DNA from 3 places in the Blautia sp. AM23-13AC genome. Region 2 is predicted to be linked to each of the others. Evidence: a T-box and tRNA genes for the amino acid it is inferred to sense, from the RefSeq annotation. Region 2 holds a T-box; the other regions hold tRNA genes.

Region 1 (10,870 bases), on a different contig from region 2:
AGGCGCAGGCAGTCGGTCAGATCATCATCTGGGAACGGGTGGAACTCCGGGAACTGGTCCTGAAGCTGGAGATAGAGAGCAGCGCGGGACGGCGGCACGGCTGCTGCGGCGGGAAAATCGGCGGAAGTCATATGTAGCGGCTGGGCGGCAGAATCCGGGATGGGCTGCGGCGGTTCCGGGTTGGCAGAGGGATAGCTTTCTGCGGTTTTCACAGATTCCGCGGATGCGGGATGGAGTGTGTTGGCGGATGATTGCGTGATCCGGTCTGCAGGAACGGTGTTTACCGTGTCAGTTGATGTGGATTCTGTGGAGACGGTGGATTCCGGGCTGGAATTTTGTGGATAAAGTTCGGAATTGCTGCTGAATTCTGTGGAAAGTTCATCGAACTGTGCTTTGGAAGCGTCTGATGATGGCAGGGACTGCGCAGGTACGGCGGGATCCAGAGGTTCGGGTGTTTCGGCAGTTTTCTCTTCGGTCGGTCTGGCACCATTGTCTGCGGATGCTTTGGGCTCCTGCGGGAGCGTGGGAGCGAAAAACTCCGGCTGAATCGGAAGATCGTCCCACTGGGTGGCGATGACGCCGGTCTGGCGGCAGAGCAGGATCAGACCGCCAAGCTCGTCGAGCGTGACATCCGTCTGCCCAATGGCATCGGAGTGCGTGAAGAGTTTTCCACTCGTAGAAGAGCGCCCCGCAAGGAGATTTCCGAGCGGAATGCCGTACATCCGCCCTGACCGGCGGATAAAACCGTAGACCGTGACCGAGGTCTCCGGCGGAAGAGACGGCGATTTGATCTGGAAGTCCATGCGGCAGAAGCCGTTCTGCGACTCCACGCGGACAAAGCCGCAGCATCCGCCCTTGCGGTTGTTCGGGTATTCGTATAGATAGGCAATGAAACGCCGGTAATCAGACATAAAAACCTCCTGCATAGAAGTAAAAAGAGTAGAAAAAGATACTGCGCTACAGTTCACGATATGCGGGAAGGACAGAAAATATACGCAGAGAAGAAAGGAAGTGCACAATGGAAGAAGAAACAAAGCTGGAAACGCCGGAGGAAAAAGCGCACCGGAAAGAACGGGAACGCTTCATGCGCCAGGCGATTACGCAGGCGAAGAAAGCAGAAAAGCTGATGGAAGTGCCGATCGGCTGTGTGATTGTGTATGAGGGAAAGGTGATTGCGCGGGGCTATAACCGCAGAAATACGGATAAAAACACGCTGTCCCACGCGGAACTGAATGCGATCCGGAAAGCAAGCAAAAAGCTCGGCGACTGGCGGCTGGAGGGGTGTACGTTGTATGTCACCCTGGAACCGTGCCAGATGTGCGCCGGTGCGATCGTACAGGCGAGAGTCAGCGAAGTCGTCATCGGCAGCATGAACCCGAAGGCGGGCTGCGCGGGATCGATCTTAAATATGCTGGAAATGCACGAGTTTAACCATCAGGTGAAGGTCGAGCGCGGCGTGCTGAAAGAAGAGTGCTCGGAGATGCTGAGTGCGTTTTTCCGGAGACTGCGGGTGGTGAAAAAGAAGAAAAAAGAAGAGAGGAAGAGGGCGGAAGAAGGGAAAGAATAAAAGAAGAGGCAGCATCGGGATGGGATGCTGCCTGAGGAAGATTATTTGTTTGAGTAAGTTGCACTTTCGAATATTTCCGTAAAAAATACAATCCCCGTATTTCCATCGGAAACCATCGAAAAAATCATTGACGAATCCCGAAAAAAGCACTATAATATATGATGTATTTGACAAAATACGGAGAAGTACCCAAGAGGCTGAAGGGTCTGGCTTCGAACACCAGTAGGTCGGAAACGGCGCAAGGGTTCAAATCCCTTCTTCTCCGCTATGCAAAAAAGAGACAGCAAAAAGATTGAAAAATCGAAAAAGCTGTCTCTTTTTCTGTGAGAAATTATGAAATAGATGCAAAACAAAAGAAACAAAGACAGAAAAAGCATCGCCAGTTCACGAAAAGGGACCGATGCACAACAAAGCAAAATAAAAAGGAGAGACAATACATGGCGCAGTTACCACAGGAATTTCTGACCCGCATGCAGGACATGCTGGGCGATGAATTTGATGCATTTTTAACTTCCTACGACGCACCCCGCACAGCAGGCTTGCGTGTAAATACAAAAAAATGCCGGACCGAAGATTTCCCGCCGCTTGTTCCGGGAACGTGGAAGAAAATTCCGTGGATTCCAAACGGCTATTTCGTGCCGGACGGCATGCGCATGGGCCAGTCTCCGCTGTATGCGGCAGGCGTCTTCTATCTGCAGGAGCCAAGCGCCATGACCCCGGCGTCCCGCCTCCCGATCGAACCGGGTGAGCGTGTGCTCGATCTCTGCGCCGCACCGGGCGGCAAGGCAACCGAGCTGAATGCGCGCCTGAAAGGAACCGGCCTTCTTGTCGCCAATGACATCAGCAACGCCCGCGCCAAAGCACTGCTGCGCAATCTGGAGCTGTTCGGAAGTGAAAACGTGCTTGTCACCAATGAGACACCGGCAGGCCTTGCAGACGTCTTCCCGGGCTTCTTCGATAAAATCCTCGTGGATGCACCGTGCTCCGGCGAGGGCATGTTCCGGAAAGATGAGGCAGTCATCGGCACCTGGACCCCGGAGCGGCCGGATTTCTTTGCGGATCTGCAGCGCGAGATCACCTCGAATGCTGTCAAAATGCTGCGTCCGGGCGGCCTCATGATGTATTCGACGTGTACCTTCGCCCCGCAGGAGGACGAGGGAACCGTTTCTTTCCTTCTGGAAAACTTCCCGGAAATGGAACTGATCGAGATGGAAGGCTACGAAGGTTTTTCAAAAGGCAATCCAGTCTGGGGAAACGGCGATCCGGAGATCGAAAAGACCGTGCGCATCTGGCCGCATAAAATGAACGGCGAGGGCCATTACCTTGCCCTGTTCCGCAAAAAAGGCGAAGCCATTCCTTATGAGACAGAAGAAAAACCGATCGAAAAGAAAAACAAAAAACAGAAAAACCGGAAAAAAGACCGTGGAACGGAAGCACCGGGTCCGTCGAAAGCAGAAAAACAGATCCTTTCCGATTTCCTGTCCCGGATGACAGCACCGATCCCGGTGGAGGAACTGGAAGTCCGCGCCGGAAAAGTATACCATTCCCCGTCCCTGCCGGATGGCGTGCGGAATCTTCATTTCCTGCGGAACGGTCTGTATCTCGGTGAACTGAAAAAAGACCGTTTCGAGCCGTCACAGCCGTTTGCCGTGACACTCTCCGCGGACAAGTTCAAAGATTACATGAATTTAAAGGCAGATGACGAGCGTACCGAAAAATATCTTCACGGTGAGACAATTTCCGTAGAGCCGGGAGAGACCGCATCGCCGTCGGGCTGGAAGCTGGTCTGCGTCGATGGATTCGGCCTTGGATGGGGCAAACTGGTCAATGGAACCTTGAAAAATAAGTACCCTGTTGGATGGAGAAAGTAGAAAAATCATGCCAGTTTTTGCAGGAAAAACGTCGAAATATTACAAAGTTATTAACAGAAATTAAAAAAGACTTTCATTTCAGACATACTTGTGTTATAATGGCAAAGTACGGCGGGAAAAAAGGCCCATTTTCCGCAGTAACTTGGAGTGACAATCAGCAACAGAACGTAATAAGTATGAGGTGTACGACATGAAAAAAAAGAAATTATTCAGCCTGGTTTTGGCCACAGTGCTTACGGCAGCAACCGTTCTGCCATGCTATGGTGCCAGTACAAAGGAGAAAATTTCAAATGCTCAGGCAGAACAGGCTGCCGCACAGTCTCAGCTTGACAGCATACAGAGCAGGATTGACGAACTCAATTCCAAAAAGGGACAATCAGAAGAATATCTTTCCGAACTGAACCAGCAGCTGGACGATCTGCAGAACCGTCTGCAGGAGCTTCAGGATCAGTATGATGCGAAGCAGAACGAACTGGTACAGATTCAGGCAGATCTGGAAGATGCAAAAGCAAAAGAAGAAGAGCAGTACGAGGCGATGAAGCTCCGTATCCAGTATATGTATGAAAATTCCTCCGGAAACGGATACATGGCAATGCTCTTTTCTTCCAAAAGCATTTCAGAGCTGATCAGCCGGGCAGAATACATACAGAAAATTTCCGATTTCGACCGCGATCTTATGCAGGAGTATGAGGACACGGTAGACCAGGTAAAAGAAAAAGAAACACAGGTGCAGGAAGAGCAGGCAGCGATCGTAGAACTGCAGCAGCAGAGCAGCGATCAGCAGGAAGCCATTCAGGAGCTGTACGCAGCAGCTTATCAGGAACTCCGTACCTACTCCGCAGAGCTGGACGATGCAAAATCCAGCGAGAGTGCACTGGTAGATGAAATCAACAGCAAAGCAGATGCAATCAACGACCTGATCCGTCAGGCGAAAGAAGAGGAGATTGCAGCGCAGAAGAAAGCAGAAGAGGAAGCAGCCGCCGCACAGCAGGCTGCCGCAGAAGCTGAGGCAGAGGCCGCCAGAAAACAGGCAGCCGAGGCCGCAAGAGTCGCAGCCGCAGAAGCAGCAAATGCCGCAGCGAAAGCAGATACCGATACAAGCAGCAGCTCCGGAAGCAGTTCTTCGGACAGCAGCGCATCCTCCACGACAACGGGGAGTCCATCCGCGTCAGATACTTCCAGCAGCTCCTCCAGCGGAACATACCTTGGAAGATTTAAACTGACAGGCTATTGCTCCTGTTCCATCTGTACCGGACAGTGGTCCGGCGGATCCACCGCGAGCGGAACCACACCGACCGCCGGCAGAACGATTGCCATGGGCGGTGTACCATTCGGAACGAAACTGATGATCAACGGCCAGGTTTACACGGTAGAAGACCGCGGAACCGCTTACGGCCACGTAGACATCTTCTGCAGCAGCCATTCCGAGGCGCTGAGCTTCGGCGTGCAGTATGCAGATGTATATCAGCTGAGCTGAGAAACAAAGATAAGAGATATGCCGGAACAGAACTTCCGGCATATCTCTTTTTTTGACTTTCTCAGAAACTGTCATTCTAAAAGAACACCAAAAAGGCCGCAAACCCGTGTGAAATGTACCTTTTGAAGCAATAATAAAAAAAATTAAAAAAATTTCAAAAAAGGTGTTGACATTCCTATAGACATCATATATAATAGCTATTGTTGACGGACGAGAGTTCAGAAAACAAATAAAATCGAAGCGTGGCTCAGTTTGGTAGAGCGCTGCGTTCGGGACGCAGAGGTCGTGGGTTCGAATCCCGTCGCTTCGACTGGAATGAAAATGCCGAAAGCCTTGACAATCAAGAGCTTCGGCATTTTTTCGTATGTCAGAAAGAGAACAGGAAACAGTACACGAGGAGGAAATTTTTGTGAAAGCATTATTTTTTGATATTGATGGAACGTTACTGAGTGAGATTACAAAAGAAATTCCGCAGAGCGCGCTCGATGCATTGAAAAAGACAGCGGAAAAAGGAAATCTTACGTTTATTAATACCGGCCGCACCTGGTCGGAGCTGCCCGAGGAGCTGAAAAAGCTTCCGTTTTCCGGATTTCTGTGCGGCTGCGGGACCTATCTGCGCCGGGACGGCGAAATTCTGATGCATCAGACGATTCCGAAAAAGCGCTGTGAGGAAATCCCGGTTATTTTAAAGGCGTGCAGGATCGGCATGATTCTGGAGGGAACGGATAATGTTTATTTTTCGTCGGAGGTATCCCGTTTTCGGGAGGTCGAGCAGACCCGTGCCTATTTCGCTGCTGTCGGAATCGGACTCGCGGAGACAGCGGAGACAAAAGGAATCATTTACGATAAATTTTGTATCGTAACCGATGCACAGTCTGATATAGAACGTATGTACCGTGAATTTGAGCAGGAGTTTGATATCATGGATCGCCGCGGCGGTGTATACGAAATCGTTCCGCACGGCTGCAGCAAAGGAACAGCTGTGGACTATGCGCTGAAACAGTTTCAGCTGGAGAAAGAAGATGCATACGTATTTGGCGACAGCAGCAACGACCTTACCATGTTCCGGTGCGGCGCACACACCATTGCGCTTGGAAAACATGATGAGATTCTGGATCCGTACACAGAGTATGTAACCGATACCGTCGAGCGGGACGGCGTGGCAAAGGCGATGGAGCATTACGGATTGATCTGACAGAAAAAAAGAAAGCGAAGGGGCGCATTTGAAAAGAAATTTTCAGGTGCGCCCCTTTGGTTGCAATTTTCTGAAAAAGGAAACAAGAAAAGCAGCGTCTGAAAAGGTATGTGCATTGCAAAGTAAAAAATTTCATGGTAATATAAAAATGAGTTTTTATGTATATTTGTAATGATACCAGGAGGTGAGCGTTCAGAAGTTCCATGGAAACAGAAAAAAATCAGATAAATAAAAAAAGCCTCAGATACCGTTTTACAGCAGGAACGATCGGAGTAAGTGTCTGGCAGCAGGAATGAATGCTCACTTGGCAAAGCCTATAAAAATTGAAAACATAAAGAGAATTTTGTGTGAATATTGTGTGTAGCGGCTGCAACTTCTCAAATCCGTATACCTGTTTTTCACGTTTTGTAGGATATTATAACGTAAATGTAAAACTGGCAGGGACAGGTTCTCTGTATACAGATAAAAGCAGGATAATGAAGTATAAAACAGAGAGAGGATTTTTATAAAATGGAAAAGTATGAAGACAAAATATATTCTTTAGGTGAGGCTGTAACGGGACAGACACAGGCTATGTCACAGGCCGTACAGAAAACACTGGAAAATAATGGCGGGGTAGGTATAATGACAGGATCTTATGACCAAAACCTGTCTATTTTGTCTGTGAATAATCTGCTGTTGCATAGTACAGGATATACATTCGATACTTTCATGGAACAGACAAAAGGCTCATTGAGAAACTTCTTTTATGACGAGGAAGATAGACTGGAGCGAGACCGTTTTTTGCAGCTTCACGGAACAGGGGAAGCACAGATCCTTACAGCAGACGGTACAGTGAAAAATGTACGGCTTTGTAAAGAGGATGCGACAGATGAGGCGGGCAGACAGATCTGGGTTATGTCCGTACAGGTCAACTGGGATCATGTAAATTTGACACTGCTCAATGAGGCTATCTGTTCCGGCTTCTGGTATTTTGACTGTGACGAAAACAGTGAGATTGTGAATGCAAACTGGAGTCATGAATTCCGAAAAATGCTTGGCTATCATGACACTCTGGACTTTCCGAATAAACTGGAATCCTGGTCAGATCTTCTGCATCCACAGGATAAAGAAAGAGTAATGGTGCAGCTTCAGGCGGCAATTAAGGATAAGACGAACCAGATAAAATACCAGGTAGAGTATCGTATGAGAATGAAGGATAATCAATACCAGTGGTTTCGGGCATCGGCAGAAGTAATACGCCGTCTGGATGGTTCTGCCAGCAGGATTGCCGGGATTTTTATTAATATTGATGCGGAAAAAAAAGAGGCCATGCAGGCACAAAAATCTGCTGCTTTCCACCGGGCTTTTACGAAAGCAGACCTGTGTGAGTATTATGTAAATCTGGAAGCGAATACTTTTGATACCTTTAAGGTTGAACCGTCCCTGATGACAGTCTTTGAACAGAGTCATACATGGGATGAACTGATCCGTCATTTTGTGGATTCCTATGTTGTGGAGACAGATAAGAAGGCGGTATCCTCTTTTTACGACCGTGGTTATATTGCAGAAAGGCTGAAGGGTCTGGAAACCGAATTGGCTTTAGAGTGCCGTATCACTCTGAATGGAGAAGAACGATGGGTCCGCAATGTGGTCATACGTGGCGAAATAGAGGATTCAGAATATGCCATGATCTTTCTGCGTGATATCACAGAGACAAAGGTAGAGAGCGCACGGCATCTGCAGATGGCAGCGGATAATGCTTCCATGGAGCAGATAATTCAGAGTATTGTGCGTCTGGTTGACCGCTTTGTTGTCTGTGATCTGGAAAATGACAGATATGAATTCTATAACCTGAATGGACAGATGATATATAAACCTTTGGGATTCTATCATGATTTTCAGATGCAGGTTCTTGAAAAATATAAGACACTGGAACCATTGGAAACTATGGACATCCTGATCGCACCGGAAAATATCCGGAAGAATCTGAAAAGTGAAAATGATATTTATAAGTTTGAGTATTGCAGCCTGGATGAAAAGACTTATAAGATCGCTTCTTATATTCCTTTGGAATGGAAGAATGGAAAGCTGGAAAAGGTATTGCTGGCATCCATGGATGTGACACAGGAGAAGAAAGCAGAGATTGAATCCCGTCAGGCACTGAAAGAGGCTTACCGGTCTGCAGAAAATGCAAACCGTGCGAAAACAGAATTCCTTTCCAATATGTCACACGATATCCGGACACCGATGAATGCCATTGTCGGCCTGACAGCAATTGCAGGAGCAAATATTGAGAGCCAGGACAGAGTCATTGAATGTCTCAGCAAAATTACAAAATCAAGCCGTCATCTGCTGGGGCTGATTAATGAAGTGCTGGATATGGCACGTATTGAAAGTGGAAAAATGACGCTGGCACAGGAGGATTTCAATCTGCCAGATTTGGTGGATAATCTTATAACACTCACAAAACCGGTGATTGATGAACATAAACACAATTTAGATATACACATTAATCACATTGAACATGAGAGTGTCTGTGGTGACAGCCTGAGAATCCAGCAGGTATTTGTGAATCTGATGAGTAATGCGGTTAAGTATACACCGGATGGCGGGAATATTACTTTTTCTATAGAGGAAAAGCCAAACGGATTTTCGGAACTTGGATGCTATGAATTTACGATTGAGGATAATGGGATCGGTATGTCACCGGAATTCCAGAAAATCATGTTTGATCCTTTCAGCCGCGCAGATGACCATCGGACAACCAGAGTCCAGGGAACAGGTCTGGGAATGGCAATCAGCAGAAATATTGTGAACCTGATGAATGGTAATATTAAAGTGGAAAGCACCTTACATAAGGGAACTAAAATTACAGTAACAATTTATCTGGAACTTCAGGAAAAAGAAAAAGAACAGGACAGAAATCTGATGAATCTACCTGTTCTGGTTGTGGATGATGATAAGACATGTTGTGAAAGTACAGTTGCCACATTGAAGGAGATTGGGATTACAGGCGAATGGGTTCTCTCCGGCAGAGAAGCCGTTGAGCGCTGTTATGCACATCATGAGCTAAAAAATGATTACTTTGCTGTTATTTTAGATTGGAAAATGCCGGATATGGACGGAATTGAAACAGCCAGACAGATCCGGAAACGGATAGGGAAAGAGATTACCATTATTGTACTGACATCTTATGAATTCAGCGAGATCGAAGAAGAAGCAAAGGCTGCAGGCGTAGATGCTTTTATTGCAAAACCGCTGTTCCGTTCCCGTTTGGCGGCTACATTGCGGCAGTTTACTTCTGGCAGAAAAGAAAAAACAGCAAGAAATTATCTGGATGAGCTGTCTGAAGCAGATTACACAGGAAAAAGAATTCTGCTGGTCGAGGATAATGAGTTAAACAGAGAAATTGCTGTTGAAATTCTGCAGATGACCGGGGCGGAAGTGGAAACGGCAGAAAATGGAAAAATTGCAGTTGAAAAAGTAGAAGCTTCTCCGAAAGGCTTGTATGACCTTATTTTTATGGATATCCAAATGCCTGTCATGAATGGTTATGAGGCAACCGCAGCAATCAGGAGCCTTCCGGGTGAACAGGGAAAACTACCGATTGTTGCCATGACAGCAAATGCTTTTGCAGAAGATGTACAGCTGGCAAAAAATACAGGCATGAATGGACATATCGCGAAACCGCTGGATATGAATAAGCTGAATGATGTTCTGGAAAACTGGCTGTAATTGTTTCCCAATTATTGAATTAATGATTTTATCAGGAAAGAATGAGGAAAATACGAGGATGAAAAAGGCAAAACAATGTCTGATAGCATTACTGCCAGGTGTGCTTTTAACAATTACTGTTTTGTCTGGCTGTGGACAATCTCAAAAAGCAGTATCTAAAAATGACGATCACCTTACCGTGTATCTGTGGGAAAATCGTTTAATGAAAAATATTGTACCCTATATCCATGAGCAGTTTCCAGATCAGGATATTGAGTTTATTACCGGTAACAATGATACCGATTTATATAGCTATTTTGAGGAACATGGTGAACTGCCGGATATCATAACCGTACGTCGATTTTCTGGAAAAGATGCACAGGATCTAGAGCCATATCTAATGGATTTTGCTTCTTATGACGTGGTTTCCAGGTATTACTCCTATGCATTGCAATATTATAAAAATTCAAAAAATGAGATTCAGTGGCTTCCTATCTGCGGTATACCGCAGACGATTATTGCCAACAAGACATTGTTTGAACAGTATGGAATCAAGATACCGAAAAACTATAAGGAATATGCACAGGCATGTCAGCAATTTTATGATAATGGTATAAAACCGTATTCCCTGGATCTTGCAGAAGACTGGTCTGCTCATGAGGTGATTCAGACAGGTGCAATTAGGGAATTCATGAGTCTGGATGGAATCGAATGGAGAAGCTCAGCTGAAAGTGCATCAGGGGATATCGCATTTGATGATGCGTTATGGAAACGTATTTTTTCAGAAACCAATACATTCTTGAAGGACTCACATTTTACAAGTGATGATATCAGCGTCGATATTAATACTGCAACGCAGATGTTCCTTGAGGGAAAAGCAGCAATGTTTCATGGTTATCCGGCACTTATGCAGGAATTTCAGGAACAGATGGATGCAGAATTAACTCGTATACCGTTTTTTTCACAGATTTCGGATGAAGCTTTTATAAATATGACCCCTTCTCTGAATATTGCATTTAACAAAGAACTGGAAAAAGATCAGGAAAAACTGGACCTGGCATTCG
Region 2 (10,870 bases):
CGCAGTAATTCACGTTCTGCAGTGCTGAATTTTTTGCATTATTTTCTGGGATTGCTATAAACATGATTATATCGTGAATTGCTTCGGGGTGCAAGCCGGAACCGGAGGAACGCAAAACTCCACGTTGACGAAACGCAGAAATAAGGCGTAAAATAAAGAAAAATATATATCCACAGGGGGATTTTTATTATGGCATTTATTCAGGTAAGCTTCATGTCAAAAACTTTAATGCGCACCGTACCGCTGCAGGTTATTCTGCCGGTCGACAAATTTACCTTTGGGCAGCCGGAGCGCGAGGAAAAACCGTTTAAAACGCTGTATTTGCTGCATGGCATTTTTGGGAATGAGACAGACTGGGTTCATGGAACCAGAATCCAAAGATGGGCAGAGGAGAAAAACCTTGCCGTTGTCATGCCGGCCGGCGAGAATGCGTTTTATGTGGATCAGCCGTCCATCGGTGCCATGCACGGACAGTTTATCGGAGAAGAACTGGTTGAGATTACAAGAAAAATGTTTCCGCTGTCCAGAAAAAGAGAAGACACCTTTATCGGAGGCCTTTCCATGGGTGGTTTTGGCGCACTCAGAAATGGCCTGAAATATCACGATACCTTCGGGGCTGTGATCTGCCTGTCCGGTGCACTTCATGTGCTGGAAAATCCGGAAGAGAGCAGAGCGGACAGCTTTGCACATGAAGAAGGTTATTTCGGAAATCTGGTCGAAGCAGCAAAGAGTGACAAAAACCCGGCTGTTCTTATCGAGCAGTTAAAGGAAGCACGGAAAAAAGATCCGTCTGTCAATGTGCCGACCGTATTCCAGGCGTGCGGAACAGAGGACGGACTTCTGGAAGTAAACCGTCTCTACCATAAACGGATGGAAGAGAGCGGCATGGACATTGTCTACTATGAGAGTAAGGGTGGCCATGAATGGGATTTCTGGGATGAGTGGATCAAAAAGGCACTGGACTGGCTGCCACTTGAGGAAAAGACGGAAGGCCTGAACAGCGGGAACGTAAATGTTTAAAGGAAAAAGGGAGACAGGCAATGCCAGAAACGAGAAATGACGAATTGTACCGTGCGTTAAAACACAACGGTTACCCGGACGACTTCTGCCGGGAAATTGCATACCGCCAGATGAACACGGACTTTACCGCCACGCGGATGCTCGGCTATCTCTACCGCGTCACAAGCCCGCGCGCCGGGGACGTTGTCGATGAGATGCTGGCTATCCTGAGTGACCGCAAAGCATGGATTGAGAAAAAACAGTCTGAGGAAGCCCAGGCGGCGATCAGCAGAGTGTACCGGGAAGGCCTGTAACCTGGGCGGGCGTTTATGCAGAAAAAGCAGAAGGAACGGGCTTGCATTCTTTTCCGGTTTCTGCTACAATCAGTGCAGTGAAAAAGCGACGAAAAGAAACAGTAGCGACAGAGCGCATTCAGAGAGAAAGCGGCAGGTGAAAGCTTTTTGCAGAATCTATCGTGAACCGGTCTTGGAGCTGTGCACCGAAGAGAAGAAAATCCATCAGGAAAAATTTATTTCGTAGGCTGCACCGGGATCTCCCGTTACAGAGAAGGTACAGAGAGCAGAGATCACGCGTATTACAAAATACAAAAATCGTGGGGTACAAATGCTTTGTGTCAGAGTGCAGGAGTTTTCCTGAATTTAGGTGGTACCGCGGATAAAAAAATTCGCCCTAAACTGCAGCTTGCGGTTTAGGGCTTTTTTCTGTTTGAAAACGAAGCATCTAACTCGTTACTTCAGTGATGAGTTAGATGCGTAAAATGTTGACTAAAAGCTTAAAATCGGACAGGCTGGAATGTTCTCGCGTCTGGAAGACTTCAGATGTTGAAAACCCAAAGAATAAGGAGGAAATCAGAAAATGAAACTTGAAAAATTAGTAGGAGAGCGCTTCAAAGAAAGACCTGCTGACTGTGTCATCGACAGCCATGCTATTATGGTAAAAGGCGGATACATCAAATATATGGCAAACGGAATCTATTCTTCCTATCTGCCGCTGCGCCGCATTGTGCGCAAAATCGAGCAGATCCTGCGCGAGGAGATGGACAAAATCGACGGCCAGGAAGTGCAGTTCCCGGTTGTCATGCCGGCTTCTCTGTGGGATGAGTCCGGCCGTTACGATAGCATCGGCGATGAACTGCTGCGTTTCACCGACCGCAACAATGCCAAAATGGTACTCGGCATGACCCACGAGGAGGCAGCCGTACACCTTGTACGCGAGTATGCACAGAGCTACACCAAATATCCGTTTATGATCTATCAGATCCAGACAAAATTCCGTGATGAGGCCCGTCCGAGAGCCGGACTGATCCGTGTGCGTGAGTTTACGATGAAGGATGCTTACTCCTTCCATACCAGCCAGGAAGATCTGGAGCAGTATTACGAGAAATGCCACGCAGCATACGAGCGCATCTTCGAGCGTGTCGGCGTGCCGGAGGTGGTATCTGTCAAATCCGATTCCGGTATGATGGGCGGAAATATCTCCCACGAGTTCATGCTTCTGACTCCGGTCGGAGAGGATTCCATCGTTCTGTGTGATTCCTGCGATTACAGAGCCAACATGGAAGCAGCTGAGAACATTTCCGACATCGCAAGAGACGCAGAATCCGCTGCACTCGAAAAGGTTTATACACCGAACGTCCACACCATTGAAGACGTCTGCAATTTCTTCGGAGACGAGACAAAGAACTCCTGCAAAGCCGTTGTGTATCAGCAGAATGTTGATGATAAATACGTTGTCCTTTTCATCCGCGGTGATCTCGAAGTCAACGAGACGAAGCTGGTCAACTTCCTCGGCGAGCAGGTTCACGCAGCCGTGATCACCGAAGAATGCGGACTGAACGCAGGCTATATCGGACCGGTGAACCTGAAGGTGAACGGAGATGCCGTTGTTCTCTATGATAAATCCCTCGAGGGAAGAAACAACCTTTCCTGCGGAGCCAACGAGGCAGAGCATCATTACAAAGGACTCGACATGGAGCGCGACGTTCCGAATGCCGAGTATCACGATTTTGCAAAAATCCAGGAGGGCGGCATCTGCCCGAAATGCGGCAAAAAGACCGTGAAGATCTCCAGAGGTATCGAGGTCGGAAACATTTTCCAGCTTGGAACCAAATATACAAAATCCATGAATATGACCTATGTCGATGCAAACGGCGAGAGCAAGACCCCGATCATGGGATGCTACGGTATCGGTGTCGGCCGTCTGGCAGCATCGGTCTGCGAGGCACATCACGATGAGTACGGCCCGATCTGGCCGAAAGCTATCGCTCCGTGGCAGGTACACCTCTGTGCGGTCCGCGTCGATGACGAGGAAGTCAGAGCATATGCGGACAAGCTGTACGAGGATCTGCAGAACGCAGGCATCGAAGTGATCTACGACGACAGAAGCGTCAGAGCCGGCGTAATGTTTGCCGATGCCGACCTGCTCGGTATTCCGCTTCGCATCATCGTAAGCCCGAAAAATATGAAACAGGGCGTTGTCGAGGTTGCATCCCGCGATAAGACTCTGAAAACACAGATTCCGCTGGAAAATGTGATGGAAGAGATTAAACAGTATCTGTAATGATTCAGAACCATGCGAAAGGGAAGAAAAATCGCGATGGGGTTCGGAAGAAGTTCGACAGGAGAAAACACGATATGGAACTCTGGGATATCTATGATGAAAACAAACAGCCGACCGGCCGCACGATGAAGCGGAATGACTGGCATATGAAGCCGGACGAGTTTCACCTGACGGTGCTCGGCGTAATCGCAAGACCGGACGGAACCTTCCTTATCACAAAACGTGTCATGACGAAAGCCTGGGCACCGGGCTGGTGGGAGGTTTCCGGCGGCGCGGCACAGGCAGGAGAGAGCTCGTTGGAGGCCGTGCGCCGTGAGGTCAGAGAGGAAACCGGACTCGATGTGAGCAAGGCAGACGGCGGCTACCTCTTCACTTACCGGCGTATCAACCCGGATGAGGGAGACAACTACTTTGTCGATGTCTATCGCTTCGTGATGGATGTCAAAGACGAGGATCTTCACCTTCAGGAGGAAGAAACGGACGGCTACCGTTTTGCTACGCTGGACGAAATCAAAGGATACGCCGCAGAAGGCAAATTCCTGCATTACGACAGCATCTGCCAGGCATTTGAACTGTAACAGAAAAATAAGATAAGAAAAACGCGTTCCCGCCGGAAACCACAGGGGTTTCCGAAAACGGGAACGCGTTTTTTCAATTTACAGGATTTTTTCTTGCCGTAGGGCATGCCTGAAAAAGGCTTTTTGTAAGCGTTTGACCGTAAGCGCGCAAGCAGTTCATTGCGGTTAATTGCGATTGAATACTTCGCGGTTGAGCGCCTTTTCCTGATGGCTGACAATCGTTGTGCAGACAGCATCGCCTGTGATGTTGACTGCGGTGCGCAGCATATCGAGAATACGGTCGATACCCATGATAAGAGCGATACCCTCCGTTGGCAGTCCGACGGAATTCAGTACCATAGCCAGGGTGACAAGGCCGACGCTTGGGATACCGGCGGTACCGATGGAAGCCAGTGTTGCGGTAACAACAACCGTTGCGAGGTTTGCCGGGGTCAGATGAATACCGTAAGCCTCTGCGATGAAGATGACAGCGACACCCTGCATAATGGAGGTACCATCCATGTTGATGGTTGCGCCGAGCGGAATGGTGAATGAAGAAATCTGTTTCGAGACACCCATTTTCTTGTTCAGCGTATCAATCGACATCGGGATTGTTGCGTTGGAGGTTGCGGTGGAAAATGCAAATCCCATAACCGGCAGGAATTTTTTCACAAACTTGATCGGATTCAGCCGTGTGAATACGAACAGAAGAACCTGATAAATGACGAAGCACTGCAGTGCCAGCGCCAGTGTTACATTTCCCATGTATTTCAGCATCGGTGCGAACGCAGAAAAGCCGACCGTTGCAAAGGTACGTGCAATCAGACAGAAAACGCCGACCGGGGCCACCTTCATGACCGTCATGGTCATTTCCATCATGACATCGTTAAACTGGCTGATAAAGTTGGAAACGACCGAAGCGCGGTTTCCGAGCTTTGCCAGCATTACGCCGACAAACAGGGCGAATACGATGATGGGAAGCATATCGCCGTTTGCCATGGAACCAATCGGGTTCTTCGGGATGATGTTGAGCAGTGTATCCACCAGGCTGACGCTGGAATCTGCTGCTGTCGAGGACAGGTCGGCTTTCTGAACCGCACTCATGTTAAGTCCGAGCCCCGGGTGAATGAGCAGGGCGGTTCCAAGTGCGATGCAGACGGCAAGTGCTGTGGTAACAAGGTAAAAGCCGATCGTTTTTACGCCGACCTTTCCGAGGGTTTTGCTGTCTCCGATGGACATACTTCCGCAGACGAGGGAGCAGAAGACAAGCGGTACGACAAGCATCTGCATCAGGCGGATAAAGCCCTGTCCGATGACATACAGCACACCTTCTACGATGACGGTGTCCTTGATATAGCTGGACGGGATCCAATAGTGAATCACCACGCCGAGCAGCGCACCGGCCAGCAGGGCAATAAAAATCTGGGTGGAAAGCCCGAGCTTCTTTTTTGACTTTTCCGTTGTTTCTTTTCTGTTTCGGACCATTATTCGATTCCTCCGGTTTCTTCGAGATATTCTTTCAGTGCCGTTTTCCAGTCGAGCGGCTCAGGAATACCGGTCAGACGGAGCATCATGTTGTCCAGAACAGAATAGGTCGGGCGGACATCATCGCGTGCGACAACCGGGTAGAGATCAAGGTCACCGGTTTTTCCGGTATACTCGAGGATGGTTCTTGCAAACTCATAGCGGCTGCAGCTTCCGGGGCAGACAACGTGGTACAGACCATACTCCTCGCTGTCGATAAAGTGGCAGATCACGCGCGCAAGCTCAAAAGCACTGGTCGGAGCCGCATACTGGTTGTTTGGAACCTCCATCGTGCCGCCTTTTGCCGCATTGCGGAGTACTTCATCCACAAAATCGCGGCCGATCCCGTAAATCCAGGAGCTTCGGATGATGACAAAGCGGTTCAAAAGCTGTGTCAGGATTTTCTCTCCGGCCTCTTTTGATTTTCCGTAGATCGTACGCGGATGCACGGTATCAAACTCGTTGTACGGGATGCGGGATTCCTTGTCGAAAACGTCATCCGTTGAGATCTGAATAACCTTTGCGTCGATATCATTGGCGGCAAGCGCTACGTTGCGCACACCGATGGCATTGACACGATAGGCTTCGTCGATGTTTTTTTCACACTCGGCAACGTCGGTCATACCGGCACAGTTGATGATAACGTCGGGACGGTTGACATAAACGAACTGTGTGACTTCATCGATTTTGGTAATATCAACCTCGTGAATATCCGTCGGAAGAAGCTGATATTCCACACCCTCCAGCAGTTCCAGAAGGGCAGTACCGATGTGGCCTTCGGCACCTGTAATCCATATTTTTTTCATAGGTTCTCTCCTGTCCTTGATTTATATACAGAAAAACTGTAATTGTATTTATTTTACCTGCGGACTTTACAGAAGTCAATAAATTATGGAAAGTCTCTGTGCAGAACCGGAAAAAAGTGGTATCATTTCTGTATATGTCTGCGGTGTAAGACTGCATATCTGCTACAAAAGAAGGAGGAGTATTTTTGAAAAAGAACAAATATGAAATCGACATGTGCAACGGCACGATTATGGACAAGCTGATTTCCTTTTCGCTGCCGCTGATGGTGTCCGGCATTCTGCAGCTGATGTTCAACGCTGTGGATATCATCGTCGTCGGACGGTTCAGCGGAAGCCAGGCGCTTGCGGCTGTCGGATCGACAACGGCACTCATCAACGTGTTCATCAACCTGTTTATGGGAATCTCGCTCGGTGCGAATGTGCTTGCGGCGCGGTATTATGCAGCGGGGCGCGACCGGGAGATGTCGGAAACGGTACATACATCGATCATGCTGGCGCTGATCAGCGGCGTTGTGATGGCGTTTGTGGGCGTATTTTTTGCAAAAGGCGCGCTGGAGCTGATGGATACGCCGGCGGATGTCATTGATCAGTCGGCATTGTATATGAGAATTTACTTTATGGGAATGCCGTTTTTCATGCTGTACAACTACGGTGCGGCGATTCTGCGTGCCGTCGGAGACACGAAGCGGCCGCTGTATTTCCTGATTGTATCGGGTGTGATCAACGCTGGTCTGAATATGTTCCTCGTGATCGTGTTCAGCCTCGGCGTGGCAGGTGTGGCGATTGCAACGGTGGTTTCGCAGGCGATCTCCTGCGTGCTGGTTCTGCGGTGCCTCTATAAGAGCGAGGGAAGTTATCAGCTCCGGTTCTCGAAGCTGTGCCTGAAAAAGGATTACATCATCCCGATTTTCCAGGTCGGCATCCCGGCGGGTATTCAGAGTACCGTCATCAACTTCTCGAACGTGCTGCTGCAGTCATCCGTCAATTCCTTCGGTTCGATTGCAATGGCAGGCTACACGGCGGCCAACAATGTGCTGGGATTTTTATACACCTCAGTCAACTCCGTCACCCAGGCGTGCATGAGCTTCACAAGCCAGAACTACGGTGTCGGAAAATACAAACGAATGGATAAGGTGCTGATCGACTGCCTGATTCTCTCCAGCGGCATCGCACTGGTGATGGGTGGCGGCGCGTATCTGTTCGGTACGGAAATCCTGCAGATTTACACCGGGGACCCGGAGGTTATCCGCTGCGGTATGGAAATTCTGTCGATCACGACGGTTCCGTATTTCCTCTGCGGCATCATGGACCTCTTCCCGGGAGCCCTGCGCGGTATGGGATGCTCGGCGGTGCCGATGATTCTGTCCGTCATCGGAACGGTCGGAACGCGAATCGTGTGGATCTTCGGCATTTTCCCGCAGCACCGCTCGCTGTATGTGCTGTTCATTTCGTATCCGGGATCGTGGATCATCACGATTATCCTGCAGGTGATCTGCTATCTGATTGTGCGGAAGAAAGTCTACAGCCGGGCAGCAGCCGTATAAAAAAGAGAAAAAAGACAAAAAGCCAGAAAAACCGCGGATAAATCCATTTTTAGGTGGAATTATCCGCGGTTGTGTGATAAGATGGCCGTATGCGAAGAGGCAGGTAGAAGATACAGGGACACCTGCCTCTTACTCTGTGAAAAAGGAGAGAAGAGAGAACATATGAAAAAGTTTTATGCATGGTATCAGAAGCATATTACAGGTGCGATCTTTACCGGACTGATTCTCGGTATCTTAACCGGACTTCTTCTGGCGGACCGCTTTACGCCGATTCTGACCGTAACCGGCGTCATCGGCGGCATCTACATGAACGCCTTGAATATGATGATTTTCCCGATGGTATTCTGCTCAATTGTCATGGGCATCTGCAGCATCGGAAATGCAAAAACGACAGGTAAGATCACCGGCTACTCGATGATTTTCTTCCTGTGTACCACCGCGATTGCAAGTGCAGTCGGCATTATCATTCCAAGACTGATCCGCCTCGGAAAGGGAGTCCATTTTGAGATGGCAACTTCCGATATCCAGGCGACCGAGATGACCAGCATCCTCGACACGATCAAAAACCTGATCCCGTCCAACCCGGTGAAAGCATTTGCGGAGGGCAACATGCTCCAGGTACTCGTGTTCGCTGTCGTTGTCGGCTTTACGCTGATTGCGGTCGGAGAGAAGGGACAGCCGCTCTTAAACGTGATCGACTCCCTGAATGAGGTCTGCTTAAAAGTCATCAGCACCGTTATGTACTTCACCCCGATCGGTGTCTTCTGTACGATCGTGCCGGTTGTCGAGGCAAACGGAACCAAAACCATCGTTTCCCTGGCAACCCAGCTCATCATTCTGTATGTGGCATTCTATGGATTTGCGATCGTCGTCTACGGCGGCGCTGTAAAACTCATCGGAAAGACGAGTCCGGTCAAGTTCTTTAAGGCGATCATGCCGGCAGCCCTGAATGCATTCGGAACATGTTCCAGTTCCGCGACGATCCCAATCAGCAAGCGCTGTGTCGAGAAAGAACTCGGCGTTTCGAACCAGATCAGCAGTATCGCAATCCCGCTTGGTGCCACTGTCAACATGGATGCGGTATCGATCCTGATGTCGTTTATGATCATGTTCTTCGCAAATGCCTGCGGCATCAACGTCAGCATTTCGATGATGGTGATCATTCTGCTTGCCAACGTCCTGCTTTCTGTCGGAACACCGGGTATCCCGGGCGGCGCGATCGCATCATTCGCAGCACTCGCCACGATGGCAGGTCTTCCGGCCGGCGTCATGGGCGTTTACATCAGCATCAACACACTGTGTGACATGGGTGCCACCTGCGTCAACGTCATCGGCGATATGGCAGGCTGCGTTGTGCTGCAGGAGAAAATCAAACTGGAAGAAAACTAAAAAATGTTACATAGAAAAAGAGGGATTCCTTTCACGGGAGTCCCTCTTTTGCAATGCGTAAAATAAATTAAATATAGTCCGAAACATATGGAATATGGTGGAAGAGCAGGTCATCCAGGCATTCCACAGTCTGCGGCGTTGTTTCGATGCGCGCCATCTCATACAGCTTGGAAGCCGTCTTGTAGCCGAGCAGCAGTGTCGTGAGCGATGCGATCGTCATTTTCATCACATGGTCCGGATCGCGGTCGGTCGGCACACAGTGTCCTTTTTCAAAGAAGAATGTGAAGCTGTCATTGTTCCACGGAAGCAGCTCATCCTCGATCTCAAAACGGATACACACATCCGGCTCGTCCGGGTCGCAGGCGTAATGTTCCATAAACTGCACGACATCGATGATACGCCCCATCGAGTACGGGCGAATCGTTTCTTTGATATCGCTGTCCTCAAGCTCGAACGCGATGGGTTCACTGTAGTAGTTATTTCCTTTGACCTCATCGATCATGGAATCGTGTGCATGAATATACTCCCAGAGTCCCAGCTGCGCCTCACGGTTCAGATAGATCATCTCTTTGATATGCATGATATCGGAGCTGATCAGATAGACCATGTAGCCGTACGGCACATCATCAGCGGAATAGTAGATCGCAACGACGGTATCATCCTCATCCCAGCGGAAATATTCTTCCCACGCCAGATTGTTGCGGTAGAGGCAGCCGTGCGTCTTCGAAGCAAATTTGGTATGTAGTTCCTTAAAATCCTTGTCATCCCATGCCACGCGGCGCACATAGCCAGGGGCTTTGAGTTTCCGCGGCACCTGCGTGTCCTTGATGGTGTACGTCATCTTATTGGAAATGATTTCCCATCCGAGATTCCGGTAGAGCGGAATAGAGTAGGGATAGAGAAGCGCAAAGGAACGGTGGTTTTCCCGCATGCGCGTGAGACTCCGGATCATCAGCTTTTTCATGATGCCCTGGCCGGTGTATTCCGGGTAGGTGCAGACGCTGGTGACAAAACCGACGGGATAGCGGACACCGTAGATATTCATGTCCAGCGGATAAACCGCGAACTGTGATACCAGATCCTCCTCGCAGAAACAGCCGAGCACATCGGCACGGACGAGAACCGGGAATTTGGACTGCTTGATTTCATCGTCTTTCCATCCGCTTTCGGAAAGCTCCTGCTCTGTAACCTGAAAGGCGTAGCGCAGAAGTGCATTGTACTGCTCTGCGTCGTCGATGGTCAGCGGGCGGAAGGTTAAGTTCGAATCTTTCGTTTGAATCATGGATTACTCCCTCATTTTATTGTGAATCAAAGTATAGTGAATCAGATACTTTATTTTTTCGTAAATATTCTATCATAAGAAATGGAATTTGTGCAGTTAAAAATAAAGCCCATTCCGCAAATTTGGTAAAAAGATCAAAATAGTGTTAGAAATCGGATAAAAACTTCAAGAAGCAGACAAAAAAAATAA
Region 3 (10,870 bases), on a different contig from region 2:
CGCAAAACGCAGGATTCCGTAAAAATACACCCGCCGGAAAGGAGGCTCCGGCGGGTGCTCTAACACATGATTTCGTTGTTTTATTTGTTGTACTCTTCCAGGTATTTCTGGTAATCCTCTACCTGTTTTCCGTGGATTTCCTTGAGCTCATCCAGCTCATCCAGTGTAGTCGGAACAGCCAGTCCTAAGTTGTCCAGCCAGTCTTTCCGGATCCACAGAGTCTCACATGCCGGCTCTGCAACGTCGCCCGGGATACGGTAAATTCCGTTGTCTCCGGATGCATAGAACATAACGCCAGGATCTACGCTGTTGTAGTAGTCAACCATGTTGGTGTATTTCTTCATATACGGAGAAACATCCATCAGAAGGCCTGCGTCTACCCATTTCGTATAGTCAGCTTCCATGTTCCACCACCAGATGATGTCCGGTCGCTGTGTCTCATCGCCCATCAGAAGGGAAATTTTGGATGTTGCATCCGACCAGCCCGGCAGTGCGATGATATCGATATCCAGGTTGCAGCGGTCCTCCGTCCATTCCTGCATTTCGCTCTCTCCCTTCCTTCCGGCGATATAATGCATTATTTTGCACTATTATTTTTTAATGTGTGATATTAACGAGGTTTTTATTCTTGCGTTTTTGTCATTTTTGTTCAGTTTAGCTTTCCTTAAATGCACCATTTTGCATTATTAATTAGTGTTTTTCTACATGGCATTTATGCACGAATTTGAATCATCGCAAAAAGGGAGCCGGAAACGCCCCGGCAGACGGTTTTTCTTCTCGTCCGCCGGGGCGTCCCTGGCTTTCTTTCTTTGTTCACTTTTTCCTGTTTTTTCTATTTCTTTCTATCCCTGGCGCTTGCACGAGGAACGGCGCACCACAACCTCCCCCGAAACGAGAATCCGTTCTTTCGGCGCTTCCGGGTGCTCCTCCCGCCATAAAAATTCATGCACCATACGGCGGCCAAGCCACTTCGTATCGACATGAACGGTTGAGAAGAACGGATACAGCATCCGGTCCTCATCATCATCAAATCCGGTCAGTGCCACATCCTCCGGCACGCGCACGCCGATTTTCCGGAAGGATTCTGTCAATCTTTTGGCGATCATATCGTTGCCGCAGACAATCGCTTCCGGCAGTGTATCGTAGCTCGCCACAATCTTGTCAAAATTTTCCGGGTAATAAAAATGATCGCTCTCCATATTGGGGCGCACAAGCTCCTCATCGAGCGGAATGCCCGCCTGTTCCATCGCTGCAAGGAAACCGACATACCGGTCATGCATCGACTCATACGTGCTGCTGTGCTCACTTAGGAAACCGATCCGCGTCATGCCCTGCCCGATCAGATGGGACGTCAGAAGACTCACCGGCTGCACACCGTCCACACGCACGATATCGCCCATTGACCGCTGTTCGATGCCGCAGTAATGGTCGAGCTGAAAGATGCGGTAACCCAGATTTACCAGTTTCTGCATATATTCCGGCGGCAGCATTTTAATGCAGAAGATCGCATCGATATTTTCATTCAGGCCGAGCGGCAGAATGCCGTTCTCCTCCTCCCGCTCCGTCACGACCGCAACGCGCGTCTGACAGTTATTGAGGCTCGCCTCCTCGGAGATGCCGCTCACGACACGGTCCCAATAAACAGCGGCATCCCGCGTACGCAGAACCATAATATTGTAATGCTTCTCCTGCGGTGCCCGAACTTCTTCCACATATACATTTTCGCCCAGATAGCCATTTCTTTTCGCCATCCGAAGAACTCTCTCCCGCGTCACCGGAGCTACCTTCGGATCATCCTTTAATGCCATGGCAACCGTATTCCGGGACAATCCCAGCTCCTTTGCCATACTCTGTATCGTTACTTTCCCCATAACTTCCTCCCTGTTTTTTCTGCGCAATTCATTTTTCTTCCGCACACGTCTTTGTCCGTAAGAAAAAAAGTGCCGTAAAACGACACTCTTACCGATCGGGGCAACAGGATTTGAACCTGCGACCTCACGGCCCCCAGCCGTGCGCGCTACCAAGCTACGCCATACCCCGTAATCATGTTTTCATTATACCAGCGAACTTCTGAAAAATCAATGTTATTTTTCCCTCTCCCGTTTCATTACATTTATTTCTTTATTTCGTGTCATATTCTCTTTTATTTTACTATATTGTCACTTTTTCTTTCTGAATATGTAATTTTTCGACGTTTTCCACGTATCATAAGTGAAAGGGGAAAATCGTATGCCATACAAACTTTCACCTCTGGCATGCCCGTCTGCAAAGACTATGTAAAAACTGAATAAAAGGAGACATCGTAATGGAAACTGAAATTTACTTTCTACTACACTCTTTAGGAATTGGTGCAAAATACCGCGGATTTCGCTATCTCGCCTATGGTATCGCTTTATGCATGGAAGACGAAGATTATCTCCTTCGGGTCAGCAAAACGCTGTACCCAAAGATCGCGCAAACGTTTCAGGTATCGTCCTCCTGCGTCGAACGAGACATCCGCACCGCTATTTCCGTCTGCTGGACCCGCGGAAACCGTGATCTGCTCTTTTCGCTTTCTGTGCATCCGGTTCTGACAAAACCGACCAATTCCGAATTTTTTGATATTTTAAGTTCTTATATCAAATACTACCGTGCTTTTCCTGCCTGTCGTCAGGAGGCATAAAAAAAACGAATACAGAAAAGATAACACTTCCGCGCCCTATCATATTGGGGGATATGCATGGCGCGGAAGTGTTTTTTCTATGATAAAACGATAGAACAAAAAAGGAGACTGCCCGCAAAGGCAGCCTCCCGATATGGATCATTTGACAGCAAACCGATTAGTTATTGATCAGTTTGTCCTCGTTGCTCCAGCTGTACAGTTTTCTGACTTCTTCTCCGACTTTCTCTGACGGATGCTCTGCAGCTTTTCTTCTCATTGCACGGAAGTGAGCCTGTCCGCCTGCTGGGGACATATCCAGAAGGAAGTCTTTTGCGAAAGTACCATCCTGGATATCGGAAAGGATCTTCTTCATGGTCTTCTTGGTTTCTTCTGTGATGATCTTCGGTCCGGTGATGTAATCGCCATACTCTGCTGTATTGGAGATAGAGTATCTCATTCCTGCGAATCCGGACTGGTAGATCAGATCTACGATCAGTTTCATCTCATGGATACACTCAAAATATGCATTTCTCGGGTCGTATCCGGCTTCGCACAGAGTCTCAAATCCAGCCTGCATCAGGGCGCATACACCGCCGCAGAGAACTGCCTGCTCACCGAACAGGTCTGTTTCTGTCTCTGTTCTGAAGGTTGTCTCCAGAAGACCAGCTCTTGCTCCGCCGATTCCAAGGCCGTAAGCCAGTGCTCTGTCCAGAGCTTTTCCGGTGTAATCCTGCTCAACAGCAACCAGGCAAGGAGTTCCTTTGCCAGCCTGATACTCGCTTCTTACTGTGTGGCCAGGTGCTTTCGGAGCGATCATAGCTACATCTACGTTCTTCGGAGGTACGATCTGTCCGAAGTGGATAGCGAAACCATGAGCGAACATCAGCATGTTGCCCTCTTCCAGGTTTGGCTCGATATCTTTTTTGTACATTGCAGCCTGTTTCTCATCGTTGATCAGGATCATGATGATATCAGCCTGTTTTGCAGCCTCAGCAGCGGTATATACTTTGAATCCCTGTGCCTCTGCTTTTGCCCAGGATTTGCTGCCTTCATAAAGTCCAATAATAACATCACAGCCGGAATCTTTCAGGTTCAGTGCATGAGCATGTCCCTGGCTTCCGTAGCCGATAATTGCGATTTTTTTGCCTTCCAGTAAAGAGAGATTACAATCTTCCTGATAAAAAAGTCTTGCTGCCATTTTATTTTCCTCCATATATATAGAATGTATTGACCGGCGGCAGGTCGGTCAATTTATACAGCGAAAAGCATTTCTGCCTTTTGCTGTTTGTCAGGGAAATGAACTTTTCTATACAAAAATTTCATTCCTCTAGCAAACGTATGTAATGTGATCTGCGTTAATCGAGGTAACGCACATCGTGGACTCCTCTGGAGAGTCCTGTCACTCCTGTTCTGGCCAGTTCCAGGATTTCGTATCCCTGTACCAGATTCAGGAACCCTTCGAGCTTTGACTGGTTTCCGGTCAGCTCTACAATCAGGCTTTCCTGTCCCACATCCACGATTCTTCCACGGAAGACATCGGAGATGGCGATGACATTGCGGCGTTCATTTTCATTCACACGGATTTTGACCAGCATCAGCTCTCGTCTGACACTCTCGTCCGGCTTCAGCTCTTTGATATCCCGCACATCGACAAGTTTTGCCAGCTGTTTTTTGATCTGCTCCAGAATCATTTCATCACTGCAGTACAGAACAACAGTCATTCTTGTGTATCGCGGGTCTGCTGTCACACCGGCGGTGATCGTCTCGATATTGTATCCGCGTCGGCTGAAAAGACCAGCTACTCTGCTTAAAAGTCCCGGCGTATTATCCACCAGCAGGGATAATGTTCTTTTCTGTTCCATAAACACCAACTTTCCTCCATCCGCAGGCGCCGCGGATTTTCAGCAATTTCTTACAACTTCCAACGCCTTATCCAATATATTAGCAACTTATCCTCGCTTTGTCAACAAAAATTTTACCAAATTATTCTTTTTGGCAAAAATCTTTTGCTTCCTGTGGTTCCCATTTGCGCACCTTCCGGTCATACGTAAGGATGCCGTTCGACTCCTCCTCGACATCGGTAAGCTGTGTGTAGACTGCTGCGGCAAGTCCCTGTTCTGTGAGTTCTCTTATCTTTTCTGCCAGTGCATCCATCGCTTTCTGGTACTGTGCCTGGTTCTGGTATGTGCGGTAGCCGAACGATTTTTCGGAGTAGAGATGCTCCTGTACCGGATACGTATAGCCGCCGTATTCAGAAAAAGCAAACGCGCGCTCCTCCGGTTTTACTTTTAACGGACGAAAGTAATTGTGAAGGCTCTTGATGTCCCCCGCTCCCTGATCGTACCAGCCGCTCGCGTGGTCGATCTGCCGCGTCGGATCGAGAGTGCGCACCATTTCTGTCATCTCCCTGGCATCAAACTGTCCCCATCCCTCGTTGAACAGAACCCAGAGCGACACGCACGGTGCATTGTAAAGCTGATGAACCGTCTCGCGGCACTCCCGCTTCCACCACTCTCTTCCCGTTTTTGAGGTCCGCGAAAAGAGCGGATAACAGTTATCCCTGAATTCCGTTGTCACAAACGGCAGTACGGTCGGAAGGTACAAAAGGAACGTCTGGATCGACCGGCCGCCGCCGTTGATCATATCCTGCCACACCAGCATACCGATATGGTCGCAGTGGGAATACCATCTTGCGCACTCAACTTTCAGGTGTTTCCGGATCATATTGAAACCGAGGCGTTTGGCCGTCTTAATGTCATAAACCATCGCCTCATCGGACGGCGGCGTGTAGAGGCTTTCCGGCCAATAACCCTGGTCGAGGACACCGTTCTGGAAATACGGCTTTCCGTTTAAGAGAAGACGCGTGATTCCTTTCTCATCTTTTCCAATGCCGAATTTGCGCATGCCGAAATAACTCTCAATGCGGTCTTCTCCCGCTTCAATGGAAACCCCATAGAGATGCGGATGTTCCGGGCTCCAGCCTGCAAAATTACCGAGAATCAGCTCCGCCTCGTTTTCTCTCGTCTCCCGGACGCAGATCACCTTCGCATCCGGCGCTTCGCTCTCCCGCACCGTAATTTTTTTCGTCAGTCCCGCATCCGGTCCGTTGAGGAAAACCCGTACTTTTACGCTCGCCGTATCATATTCCGGCGTGATCACGATGCGTTCCAGATACGTCTCCGGCACCCATTCCATCCAGACGCTCTGCCAGATGCCGCTCTGCGCGGTGTAAAACATGCCGCCTGGGGTAAGGCTCTGCTTTCCGCGGCCCTTCCAGTCCGTGTCCGTCTCATCGCGCACCTTGACGGCAAGCTCGTTCTCTCCCGTTTTGAGATACGGCGTAAGATCCACTGAAAAAGAAAGATACCCGCCGAGATGGCCTCCGGCACGCTTTCCGTTGCAGTAAATTACCGCATCCTGATCCACGGCGCCGAACTGCAGCAGCAGCCGTTTTCCGGCAGGAATTTTGGGAAGCTGAATCGTGCGGAAGTACCACAGATATTCTTTTGGAAGCAGCTGCCGCTTCACGCCGGACGCATCGCACTCCGGGGAAAACGGAACGAGAATTTTTCCGTCCCGCTGTTTTGGCATTTTCTGCGTTTCCGTGAACGCATACTCCCACCATCCGTTCAGATTTGTCCAGTTTTCCCGGCGCATCTGCGGACGCGGATATTCCGGAAACGGGAGCTCTTCTTCTGGATTTTTCCCAAATTCCGTAGAAAGGCGGAATTTTTTTCCTTCCTTTTTTCCAATCTGTAATGCTTTGACCGCATTTTTGAAGTCCATTCTTTTCCCTCTTTTTCTGATTTTTATGATTGATAAAAGCGTGCCCGGACAAAATCCCGGACACGCTTTTGGTGTACTGAAAATCAACGCGGATATTCGCAATCCGGTTAGATAAACGCCAGCGTTTTCATCAGATACAGCCAGAACGTCAGCGTAAAGGCACTGCCGCACGTTGTGAGCATAACGGTGTTTGCCGTCAGACTTCCCTCATGACCCATATTTTTCGCCATGATAAAACTGCTCACCGTCGTTGCGGAACCCAGCATCACAAGGATTGCCACCAATTTTTCCTGACGGAAGCCAAGTATCACGGCGATCGGCAGAAAGACAGCTGCAAGACCGACCAGCTTAATCGCAGCTGCAGCAATCGACGGCCGGATATTCTTTGCCGCGCTCTTTGCCTCAAACGACGCACCCATCGCAATCAGGCCGAGCGGCGTTGCAAGTACCGCAATATTCTGCACCGTTTTCTGCAGAATCACCGGCTTTGGAATGCGAAGCACCGACCAGAGAAGTCCTGCAGCGATCCCGAGGATAATCGGGTTTGTCACGATATTTTTCGCCGTCTTTTTCACAAAATCTGCCGTGATCTCCTCCCGTTCCGGACGGAATACTGCAAGAACGACAACCGCCATGATATTATACAGCGGCACACTGCTGATGATCATCAGCGGCGCCATGCCGGAATTTCCGTAGATATTCTGGATAAAGGCAATACCAAGGATCGCCGCACTGCTCCGGTACGCCGCCTGGATAAATTCGCCTCTTGCACTTCTCTCTTTTAAGAGATGGGAAAGTCCCCATACCGCAAGAATTGAGAGCAGTGTTGCAAAGAAGCAGAACAGAACGAATTTGATATCCCACACAGCGGAGAAATCAGAATCCGACAGGTCCTGGAACAGCAGCACCGGGAGTGCGATTTTAAACACAAATTTGTTCATTTTGCTTGTGAACGATTCGTCCAGAATACCAACCTTTCGAAAGAAAAGTCCCAAAATCATTGTCAGGAAGATCGGCATCGTCGCGTTCAGGCTGAAGATCAGATTACTCATACCAGCGTTTTTCCTGCCAGTACATTTTTATAATCTTCGTAGTTCTCTTCGAGAAGCTTCGGCGTATTCAGACCGTAGGGACATTTCTTCATGCAGGCGCCGCAGTGGAGACAACCTTCGATTTTCTTCATCATCGCCTGGCCGCGCTCGGTGAGCTGGTTGGCGGACGGGGAACGGCGCAGAAGCAGGCTCATGCGCGCGCAGGTGTTAATCTCAACGCCTGCCGGACATGGCATACAGTAACCGCAGCCGCGGCAGAAGTTGCCGGAGAGCTCTTTCTGGTCTTTCTCGATGATCGCCTTGATTTCATCCGTCATGGCAGGCGGACAGGCAATGTAGCTTAAGAACTCGTCCAGCTCTTTTTCTCTCTGGACGCCCCAGATCGGAAGCACGTTGTCGTACTGGTCTTCAAAAGCATATGCAGCCGCGGAGTTTGTGATCAGCCCGCCCGAGAGCGCTTTCATTGCGATAAAGCCGATATTTTTCTCTTTGCATCCCTGTACCAGTGCTTTCTCACGGTCCGTTGCCAGATAGCAGAACGGGAACTGCAGCGTCTCATAAAGACCGGACTCAATGATCTCCTCTGCCACGCTCATGCGGTGGTTCGTGATACCGATGTGGCGGATTTTTCCCTGTGCTTTTGCTTCCAGCATCGCCTCATACAGGCCGGTTCCATCTCCCGGCTTAGGACAGAAGGACGGATTGTGGAACTGATAGATATCGATGTAATCCGTCTTCAAAAGGGAAAGGCTTGTCTCCAGATCCTTCCAGAAGCCCTCCACATCCTTTGCCATCGTCTTCGTAGAGATAAAGACCTTCTCACGCATTCCCTCAAACGCTGCGCCTAATTTTTCCTCGCTGTCGCTGTAGGCACGCGCGGTATCAAAAAAGCGGATGCCTCCGTCATACGCTTTGCGCAGCAGATAAACAGCGTCTTCTTTCGTGACACGCTGTACCGGCAGCGCGCCGAAGCCGTTCTTGTTTACACAGATTCCTGTACTTCCCAGTGTTACCATGGACATACTTATGTTCCTCCTTTTTCGCTTTCATTGTTTCAACTCATAGTCGGTATTTCACGGAGTCTGACATATCGAAAATAGTTCGACTGTGACTTGCATCATGTCAGTGGAGAATACCGATTTCTCTCCGCCCGCCACTGCCGTTATGTTTCTTTTAGCAATTCATCCCACCGCTTCAGAAACGGGGGACTTCTTGTCTACTGGTGTTAAAATCCGTTATTTCTATAGTATCACACTTTCTATCAGACGGCAAACGCGATTTAAAGAGGCAGGCACAAAGGGAAATACTTTCCTTTTATGTCTGCCTCTGAATATCATTTTTTATTTTACTTCTTTATAAAAGTTTACGCAGTCCGACGGATCATAATAGATTTTATTATCCGCAAGCAGCGTGGAAACACCGTTCTGTACTTCGATGATGCTGACCGCACAGTTGTACGGCACGCCGCCGTGCCAGAAGTCGTTCTTGTCTTCATAGACATTGCGCAGCAGCGCGCGCATGCAGCAGCCGTGGGTGGCGATCAGGATCGTCTTGTCCTGGAACTCCGGTTTTGCAGTCAGCTCATGATAGAACGCTTCTGCCCGGTCGCAGACCTCCTGGATCGTCTCTCCGTCTCCCGCCGGGCGGAAGTGGAACGGATCTCTGTAAAAATCGTCGAAGTGTTCAGACGGAATCTCAAAATTGTTTGCCCGGCATCCAAGCCCTTCCCAGGAGCCAAAGGAAAGCTCCATCAGGCGGTCGTCGGTCGTAAGCGGCACATTTCTGCCCGCAAGGACGAGCTCTGCCGTGTGCTTTGCGCGGCGCAGTGGACTGGAAATTCCAAGGTCAAACGGGATATTTTTCAGTCCTTCCGCCGTCACTTTCGCCAGACGGACACCGTTCTCATTCAGCTCGGTGTCCGTCTGGCCCTGCAGTCTGCCTTCTACGTTCCACGCGGTTTCACCGTGGCGCATGATATAAAGTTTCATAAAAATCAGCCTCTCAGTTCGATGTTGAACTCATTCTGCAGTTTCTTGCAGATCTTCTCGACAAATTTCTGTACTTTTTCGAAGTCAAATGCTTCTTCCTTCGGTGCAAAGGTGACGGTGAACGCCATGCTCTTCTTGCCTTCCGGAATCTGGCCGCCCTCGTAAACATCGAACAGACGGATCTCTTTTACGTATTTGTTTGCCTCGCGGATACAGTTCTCTACATCGCCGCAGCTGATGTTTTTGTCCATGACAAATGCCAGGTCACGTTTCTCCTCCTGGAATTTGGAGATCGGCTGGAAGGTGCGTTTTTTGCCGTACCATCTGGAGAGCTCTTTTAAGTCAAGCTCCATGATGTAAGCGGAAGCACGCATGCTCAGCTCGTTCTGGATATCATATGCTGCTTTTCCGAAGTATCCGATTTCTGTACCCTCGCAGAGTACTTTCACTGCCTGATACGGATGCAGGAAGGATTTCTGAACCGGCTCGTAGGTGAACTCAATGTCCATGCTCTCGGCGATGGTGTTGGCGATGCCCTTCATAGTGAAGAAGCTCTCGTTGTTTCCGAAGGTTCCGACACAGAGAACTTTTCTCTCATCCGGGTAGGATGTCAGTGGCAGGGACTCCGGAATATAGATGCTTGCTACCTCGAACAGTCTTCCCTCAAGAGTACCCTGTTTCTCATTTCTGGAAATGGCATTCAGCATGGAAGCTGCCAGTGTGGTACGCATCAGGGACAGATCCTGGTTGATCGGGTTGATGATCTCGATGGCATTTCTCTCTTTTGCGTCTGCAGGCAGTTTCAAAAGATCCAGATCTGCAGGAGAGAAGAAGGAGTAATGCATGCACTCGTAGATACCCATGGTGCATAAGGTATTCTTCAGTGCCAGCTCGCCTTTCTGCTCTTCATTGTAGCCGCCCATCGTTACCTGTGCAGCGGAAAGGAAGGTATCTGTTACGTGGTCGTAGCCGTACATACGGATGACTTCCTCTGCCACATCCGGGTAACGCTCTACATCGTTTTCGCCCTCCGGCAGCATATCCTCACGGTAAGCCGGTACCTGAATGGTCAGCTCATCGCCGTTGATTTCCGGTGCAAAGTTCAGATTTTTCATAATGCGGAGAATCTCTGCTTCCGGAACTTCGATACCGAGTACGCCGTTTACTTTGCTGACACTGACGGTCATCGGAGTCGGATCGATGGAGTTTCCGGTGTTCACATCGAAATGGGTACGGGAAACTTTACCGCAGCCGAGCTCTTCCATCAGGTGCAGCGCACGTTTCATACCAAGAACGGCAGAATACTCATCTACGCCTTTCTCATATCTTGCGCTGGCATCCGTTGCTTTTCCAAGTGCACGGGCTGTCTTTCTGACGTTGTCGCGTGCGAATTTTGCGGACTC

What was found. A T-box is a leader RNA that pairs with one kind of tRNA and senses whether it is charged. The one in region 2 lies ahead of DW642_RS08215 (proline--tRNA ligase), so its partner is inferred to be a tRNA-Pro.
Region 1: it encodes a tRNA-Pro, which carries the amino acid that the T-box ahead of DW642_RS08215 (proline--tRNA ligase) is inferred to sense. The anticodon was not compared.
Region 3: it encodes a tRNA-Pro, which carries the amino acid that the T-box ahead of DW642_RS08215 (proline--tRNA ligase) is inferred to sense. The anticodon was not compared.

Annotation. Positions count from the first base shown of each region.
Region 1 is NZ_QTUL01000003.1:254,973-265,842, reverse strand. Features, by position in the region: gene DW642_RS05975 (DUF6128 domain-containing protein) at 1-911, opposite strand, end outside; gene tadA (tRNA adenosine(34) deaminase TadA) at 1,019-1,567, shown strand; tRNA gene DW642_RS05965 (tRNA-Ser) at 1,747-1,832, shown strand; gene DW642_RS05960 (RsmF rRNA methyltransferase first C-terminal domain-containing protein) at 2,005-3,438, shown strand; gene DW642_RS05955 (PcsB-like coiled-coil domain-containing protein) at 3,629-4,915, shown strand; tRNA gene DW642_RS05950 (tRNA-Pro) at 5,152-5,225, shown strand; gene DW642_RS05945 (Cof-type HAD-IIB family hydrolase) at 5,325-6,110, shown strand; gene DW642_RS05935 (response regulator) at 6,621-9,827, shown strand; gene DW642_RS05930 (ABC transporter substrate-binding protein) at 9,886-10,870, shown strand, end outside.
Region 2 is NZ_QTUL01000005.1:170,369-181,238, forward strand. Features, by position in the region: gene DW642_RS08205 (alpha/beta hydrolase) at 190-1,020, shown strand; gene DW642_RS08210 (hypothetical protein) at 1,041-1,313, shown strand; T-box leader at 1,393-1,695, shown strand; gene DW642_RS08215 (proline--tRNA ligase) at 1,876-3,579, shown strand; gene DW642_RS08220 (NUDIX hydrolase) at 3,654-4,157, shown strand; gene DW642_RS08225 (dicarboxylate/amino acid:cation symporter) at 4,323-5,621, opposite strand; gene rfbD (dTDP-4-dehydrorhamnose reductase) at 5,621-6,466, opposite strand; gene DW642_RS08235 (MATE family efflux transporter) at 6,679-8,010, shown strand; gene DW642_RS08240 (dicarboxylate/amino acid:cation symporter) at 8,173-9,399, shown strand; gene DW642_RS08245 (GNAT family N-acetyltransferase) at 9,467-10,681, opposite strand.
Region 3 is NZ_QTUL01000001.1:291,258-302,127, forward strand. Features, by position in the region: gene DW642_RS01325 (extracellular solute-binding protein) at 81-542, opposite strand; gene DW642_RS01330 (LacI family DNA-binding transcriptional regulator) at 843-1,871, opposite strand; tRNA gene DW642_RS01335 (tRNA-Pro) at 1,967-2,040, opposite strand; gene DW642_RS01340 (sporulation initiation factor Spo0A C-terminal domain-containing protein) at 2,306-2,662, shown strand; gene ilvC (ketol-acid reductoisomerase) at 2,820-3,839, opposite strand; gene ilvN (acetolactate synthase small subunit) at 3,997-4,503, opposite strand; gene DW642_RS01355 (glycoside hydrolase family 2 protein) at 4,625-6,427, opposite strand; gene DW642_RS01360 (AEC family transporter) at 6,535-7,479, opposite strand; gene DW642_RS01365 (aldo/keto reductase) at 7,476-8,501, opposite strand; gene DW642_RS01370 (histidine phosphatase family protein) at 8,820-9,467, opposite strand; gene pheT (phenylalanine--tRNA ligase subunit beta) at 9,473-10,870, opposite strand, start outside.